2 regions of the Paenibacillus sp. AR247 genome follow, and region 2 is predicted to be linked to the other one. Evidence: predicted binding sites of a transcription regulator. Region 2 holds the regulator's gene; the other holds the start of a gene.

Region 1 (3,408 bases), on a different contig from region 2:
ATGCGCAGCTTCTCGTCGGCGTTGATTTTCTTCGAATCAAGGAACTCGATGACATCCCAACCGAAAATGTTATAGTATCCGGCACCCGAGCCTTTGCGCTGGCCCATTTGGTCGGCATAGGAGAAGGCGTCCTCCATCAGCTTCAGCACCGGCATGATGCCTTTGGCCGCTCCGGCCACGCCTTTGATCGGTTCGCCGCGCCCACGCAGCTTGGACAAATTGACGGCGACGCCGCCGCCGATTTTGGACAGCTGCATGCAGGTGCCGAGCACGTAGTTGATCGAATTGAGCGAATCGTCCATTTCCAGCAGGAAGCAGGAGACCAGCTCGCCGCGACGGCTTTTGCCGGCATTGAGGAAGGTCGGGGTCGCTGGCTGCAGCCGCTGCTCGATCATCGCTTCGGCGATTCGGAGCGCTTTACCGATATTCCCTTCGCCCAAGTACAGCGCCACGATGGCGACGCGGTCCGGGTACTGCTCCAGATACTGCTTCTTGTCGTTGGTTCTCATCGCATAGTCCTTGTAGAACTTCGAGATCGCCATGTAGGACTGGAATTGGAAGTCGCTGCTCGCCGTCAGGTTGAACACGGACTCGACTTCGTCGTAGGTGTAATGCTCAAACACGTTCTCATAGTAGTCGTTGCTGATCAGGTAATCCAGCTTCTCGCGCAGGGAGCCGAACTTCATCGTATCGCGCTCCACTTCCTCCATAAAGGCGGCAACCGCCTCCCGGTCTTTTTCCAATTGAAAGTAACCGTCCGATCCGCGCTGCATAATTTCGTTGTTGAGTTCAATATGCTTCAATGCTCCGCACCCTCTCTTTGAAAATCTCCGTATCCCGTATCGTTCCCGAAAGCTCGAACTTGGTGATGACTGGCACATGGTACATCTCCGATATCGTATCCGCGCTCTTGGCGAAACGAGGCCCCCAGTTCCGGTTGCCGCTGGCCGACACGCCGCGAAGCATGCGGTTGTTCTTCGACAGAAAGTTCGACACTTTCTCGGGCACCTGCCCAAAACCCGTTGTATACGTTACGAGCACGTAAGGCTCATTCACTTGCTCCTGCTCTTCGATCGGAATGGCTCTCATGTTCAGCTTGTTGATAAAGCGTCTGACATTGCCGGTCTTGGAATCATAGACGATCAGCATGATCCTTCACTCCTGAATAATGTTCTCTGCCGTGGTCACGGGCGCAAAAAAAACGTCTATTGACGTCATTGTAGATAACCACACCACATATCGTGGTCGTTATTCTTGTGATCACAGAATGGTTCAGCTTCGCTGAAAAATTAAATTGATCTTCTTAAAATAACACCGGAATGAATGGTGTGTTGTGGGAAATTATGTTATATATACTATGCCGCTGACAATCAATATGTAGATGGTTTAAAGCGGGTATTTAGAATAATACATCAATATATTGATGTGGTCAAGCCTATGAGAATCATGTTCATGGGCGCAATTGCAGCCTGCTTGACGCCTTGAAAAACAAAAAACAGGGAGCCACCCGGCGATCCGTAAGCGGATCGATTCGGGGAGATTCCCTGTTTTTCTTCGGCTCCAAAGCCGCAAATATTTACACGCCTTGGATTGGAGTGCTTTCCAGAACTTTATCGATCAGTCCGTATTCTTGCGCTTCAGCTGCGCTCATGAAGTAGTCACGGTCGGTGTCTTTCTCGATGCGCTCCAGCGGTTGTCCGGTACGTTCGGACAGGATGCGGTTCAAGGTGTCTCGCATTTTCAGAATGCGGCGGGCGCGGATTTCGATATCCGTAGCCTGGCCTTGCGCACCCCCGAGCGGCTGGTGGATCATGATCTCACTGTTCGGCAGGCCGAAGCGTTTGCCCTTGGCGCCGGCGTTCAGCAGGAACGCGCCCATGGAAGCGGCCAAGCCTACGCAGATTGTAGATACGTCCGGTTTGATGAACTGCATTGTATCGAAAATCGCCATACCGGCCGTAATGGATCCGCCGGGGCTGTTAATGTACAAATGGATGTCTTTCTCCGGATCTTCGGCTGCGAGAAACAGCAGCTGGGCGATGATAGAATTGGCGACCACGTCATTGACTTCGGTGCCCAGGAAAATGATGCGGTCTTTCAGCAAACGGGAATAGATGTCGTAAGCCCGTTCACCGCGGTTGCTTTGTTCGACGACCATAGGAATATAACTCACGTGGAAAACCTCCCTTAATTGGCTCAAAATAGGTCATTCTATACATACTGTTACCGTATTAACCACATGATAAACAATTTCAAACAAAAAGTCAAAGAAAGTCAAACTCAAGGTAAAAAAAATAGCCATCTAATTGGCTGTGGTACGTTTGGTTAAAAACATAACGTAGAACGGTTGCCGTTCTGCGTTCTCTTCTATTGAAGAAAAATGGCGCGCCCGCGAGGAATTGAACCTCGATCTCAGGCTTCGGAGGCCTACGTCATATCCATTGGACCACGGGCGCAAAATTCAATAGCAAGAGTTATTATATGATAGCTTGCCTCAAAATGCAAGGGTTAAGTTATTAATTTTTTCGAATCAGGAAAATGCTGTATAGGAGGAAAGGCTGATGTGAATTATAGTCAGTGGACTACTTGCAACCAGCGCCATTATTGAGTAGAATAGTGGTGGGACTTAAAACGTTGACCCGGGACATTTTAGGGCCAGGGGAGAGAGGGAAGCGAAGTTGCAGGAGTGGAAAGAAATGCGGGATATATTAGAGATACAAAAGCAGCTTCTGCCTGATCTCGTGGACGTTCTCAAGACCAGATATACCATTCTTCATCAGATCAAGCTGTCGGAGCTGATCGGCCGGAGAACGCTCGCTGCATCCCTGCATATGACCGAGCGGGTGCTGCGGGCCGAGACGGATCTTCTCAAGTCCCAGGGCCTGGTTGAGATCGAGAGCTCTGGGATGAGGGTCAGCGAGGCGGGAAGCAAGCTGCTCGAACAGATGGAGCCGATGGTGAAAGTGCTGTTCGGCCTCAATGATCTTGGCGAGAAGATCCGCCAGACGTACGGCTTGCGCAAAGTCGTGGTCGTGCCCGGGGATTGCGAATCGTCGCCGCTCACGAAGCGTGACTTGGGACGCGCGGGTGCCAAAGCGCTGCTTGGCGTCATGAACCAAGGGGACACCGTAGCGGTGACTGGAGGCTCAACGCTCGCCGAAGTGGCGGAGCAGTTGACGCCGCAGGCGGCCGTACCGATGAAGAACAGCTGGTTCGTGCCAGCTAGGGGCGGACTTGGCGAAAGCGTGGAGTTTCAGGCGAACACGATCGCATCCACCATGGCCAAGCGCGTCGGCGCGCAATACCGGCTGCTGCATGTGCCGGACCTCCTGAGCGATGAAGCGTATCAGTCGCTGGTGCAGGACCGCAACATCCAGGAGATCGTGCAGGCGATCAGGCACTGCCGCA
Region 2 (3,408 bases):
GGGTCATCCGGTTTTGGCGGCGGCCGTTGAGCATTTTGGACAAGCCATCCTCCTTCCGGACGGAACGCTGGACCGCAGACGCCTGGGGGATATCGTGTTTCACGATCCCGGCGAGCGCAAAGCTCTGAACGATATTACGCATCCTGCGATCCGTCAGGAGATTCGGGAGCAGATGCAGACCTTTGAACGGGAGCACCCGGACCGCCTGGTGGTGGTGGACATCCCGCTCCTGTTTGAATCGGGTCTGGAAGCGATGTTTGAGCAGGTCCTGCTGGTCTATGCCCCGTTTGAGGTACAGGTGGAACGCTTGATGGAGAGGAACCGGCTGACGAAGGATGAAGCGGTCGCGCGGATTCGTTCCCAAATGGATATCGAAGAGAAGAAGAAGCGGGCCGACGTTGTGATCGACAACAGTGGACAACCTTCCGAGACGGAGCGCCAAGTGGATGAATTTTGGAACCGGAAGGGCCTGCTATGAAGTTTTTACGCAAAAAAAGCGTGCTTCTTCTGTTGTTTTTAGGATTTGTCGTCATCCTGTTTTTTAATACGAACTGGATGTCGTGGTTTTACCCGATTCATTATAAAGAGAACATTCGTGAGCAGGCTGAGCGTTATGACGTCGACCCGTTCCTGGTGGCTTCGATTATCCGGGTGGAATCCAATTACAAGCTGGGCAAGGAGTCCAAGAAGGGGGCCCTCGGCCTGATGCAGTTAATGCCGGATACGGCCAATTGGGCGATGGAAAAGGCCAAGCTTCCCGAGGTGACGCTGGACCATATTAAGCATGAGCCGGAGGCCAGCATCGAAATCGGCACCTGGTATCTCAAAACGCTGTCGGAGCAATTTAAAGGAAACCGGATTGCCGTCATCGCCGCATACAATGCGGGGCCTGGTAAAGTGGATGGTTGGCTGAAAAGGGGCGTATGGGACGGGACCTACGACTCGGTCAAAAATATTCCCATCGGGGAAACCCGGCACTACGTTCAGCGGGTCATTTATTACTACAATCAGTACACGCGGATATACAGCGAGTTTTAAAGGGAGTACTGTTCTGTCGCTAAACATAACAAAAGAAGCATTGGAGAAGCTAGGTTAGCGTCTCCAACACTTCTTCGGGTATCAAACCGAATTAGAATTGACCAGCCAGTTGTTGTTCAGCCAGGGTCACCAAACGTTTAGTGATAAGTCCCCCGATCGAACCGTTCTCATATGCAGTCATGTTGCCTTGGTATCCGTCTTGTGGGATGCTGATACCCAGTTCTTGAGCGACTTCATATTTCAATTGGTTCAGGGCTGCGGTAGCTTTAGGTACTACCAGGTTGTTGGAGCTGTTGTTGTTGGAAGCCATTGTTGTTCACCTCCTCGCTGTTTGTAAATGTATTATGTCTCGAAGCTCAAAAGTTCATTACTCTTTTTGAAAAGTTTTTGTTGGAAATTTAATACATTTCGGTGAGGCGGCAAGTTAATCCCTGATGGGATAAGGGTTCGCGATATTCGGACCCTGTGAATGTTCGTGATTTTGTTCTATATACACCGTGATTTGCAAAGGAAGGGAGTTTACCATGAAATGTCCGTACTGTGATTATGCCGGCACGAAAGTGCTGGACTCACGGCCCGCTAACGAAAATAAATCGATCCGCCGCAGGCGTGAGTGCGAGAAGTGCAGCCGGCGCTTTACCACGTTTGAGATGGTGGAGGAAACGCCGCTGATGGTCATCAAGAAGGATGGAAGCCGGGAAGAGTTCAGCCGGGATAAAATCCTCCGCGGCCTGATTCGCGCCTGCGAGAAGCGCCCGGTATCCGTGGAGCAGCTTGACATGATCGTCTCCGAGGTGGAGAAATCACTGCGCAACACCGCCGTGGCGGAGGTGGAGAGCCGCCAGATCGGCGAGCTGGTGATGGAGCAGCTGTATCCCGTGGACGAGGTGGCTTATGTCCGCTTTGCGTCGGTTTACCGCCAATTTAAAGATATCAACATGTTCATGAAAGAGCTGAAGGGGCTGCTGTCCAAAAATACGGTGGAGGACTAACCGTAAGGGAGCATGCTGCTTTGCCGGTCCGTTACAGAGGATGCAACCATCTTAAAAGAGCAAAAGGGCCTTAGGGCCTCTTTTGCTTTTGGCGGTGGCCATGGCATGGGAGCATAAGGCTGAACACTTGCGTGAGCTCCAAAATCTTTTTTGAATTTTTTTGTTTGTACACATGCATAAATCTTTGATAAATTATAAGAGTCGCTGATACATAATAAATCAGTAGAAAATATTAAGGGGCCTTAGCTCAGCTGGGAGAGCGCATCGCTGGCAGCGATGAGGTCAGGGGTTCGATCCCCCTAGGCTCCATAGAAGAAAACCCTTGGGAATCAAGGGTTTTTTGTTTTTCTTTTTATATTAAGTCCGGGCCCACTTCTTCCGGTACTGGTGCGGCGTAATGCCCATGCGCTGTTTGAACAATTTACAAAAATAAGAGCTGTTTGCCAAACCAATCTCCTCAGCAATGAGCGAGATTGGTTTTTTGGTGGTCGTTAACAGCAGAACGGATTGATGGACCCGGCGGGCCATGATGTATTCGGAGATGCTGATGCCTGTCGCTTCTTTGAAAAGATGCGATACATGATAAGGAGATAAATGAAGCGACTTGGCCATGTCGTCCAATCGAAACGGTAACGTATAGTTGGCCTCGATCCATGTCAATATGTGCTCCACCTGATGATTTTGGCGAAGGGCCGGTTTCGGCAGCCCGGCTTCCGTCCGCTGATTCCATACGTGTTGGATCGAACGGTACAGCATAACGAGAAATAAAGAAAATTCCTCATATCTTTCTGCCTCTGAAAGCGCGTGTAATTGATCATCCAAGCTTTTGTAGACAGCGTCCAAGATGTGGAGCTCATCCCCGGTATCATATAAACACGGAACAGGGAGTTCCCCTAAATATATGAATCGATAAAAGGTATGAAGCGAAGGCCATTTTTCAAAATAAGACTCAAACATCGTCGGTTCAAAGGTCACAAGGGAACGTTCGAAGCATTGGCCTTCGTCGTATTCGAGCTTGAGATGATGAAGCTGATAAGGCTGAAAAATACAGAGCATGCCCGGTTTGATGTCGTAGCGGTTGTTATTGACGATCATCGTCCCCTTCCCTTGATGGATCAACAATATTTCCACCCCGAGATGGGAATGGAAGGTTTCTTTATGCTCATAGTTGACGCTTTTTCGTTTATAGGCAAAATGCAGGGGCACCTCGCTATAGTTACCCGCAACAAAAGACATGGCTGCTGCCTCCTTCTTCCCCCGTATGTACTCGCTTTCGAATCTATTCTATCGCAGAACCGCAACCCAGTGTTATTTTTCCCCCCACAGCGAAGCACAATGTTCTCGCAGCTTCAGTTAATATCCTTATATACCAATGAAG

What was found. Region 2 encodes NrdR, which represses ribonucleotide reductase genes. Its sites were predicted from a motif close to AACACNATATATNGTGTT; they were not measured.
Region 1: a site for NrdR is predicted at 1,229-1,246, ahead of nrdI (class Ib ribonucleoside-diphosphate reductase assembly flavoprotein NrdI). Genes of this name have one in related genera too.

The regions. Positions count from the first base shown of each region.
Region 1 is NZ_PCZT01000020.1:39,357-42,764, forward strand. Features, by position in the region: partial or broken gene CPT76_RS40635 (ribonucleotide reductase N-terminal alpha domain-containing protein) at 1-803, opposite strand, end outside; gene nrdI (class Ib ribonucleoside-diphosphate reductase assembly flavoprotein NrdI) at 790-1,149, opposite strand; gene clpP (ATP-dependent Clp endopeptidase proteolytic subunit ClpP) at 1,577-2,173, opposite strand; tRNA gene CPT76_RS27315 (tRNA-Arg) at 2,382-2,456, opposite strand; gene CPT76_RS27320 (sugar-binding transcriptional regulator) at 2,697-3,408, shown strand, end outside.
Region 2 is NZ_PCZT01000002.1:288,508-291,915, reverse strand. Features, by position in the region: gene coaE (dephospho-CoA kinase) at 1-478, shown strand, start outside; gene CPT76_RS01820 (lytic transglycosylase domain-containing protein) at 475-1,038, shown strand; gene CPT76_RS01815 (alpha/beta-type small acid-soluble spore protein) at 1,130-1,348, opposite strand; gene nrdR (transcriptional regulator NrdR) at 1,563-2,030, shown strand; tRNA gene CPT76_RS01805 (tRNA-Ala) at 2,267-2,339, shown strand; gene CPT76_RS01800 (AraC family transcriptional regulator) at 2,388-3,266, opposite strand.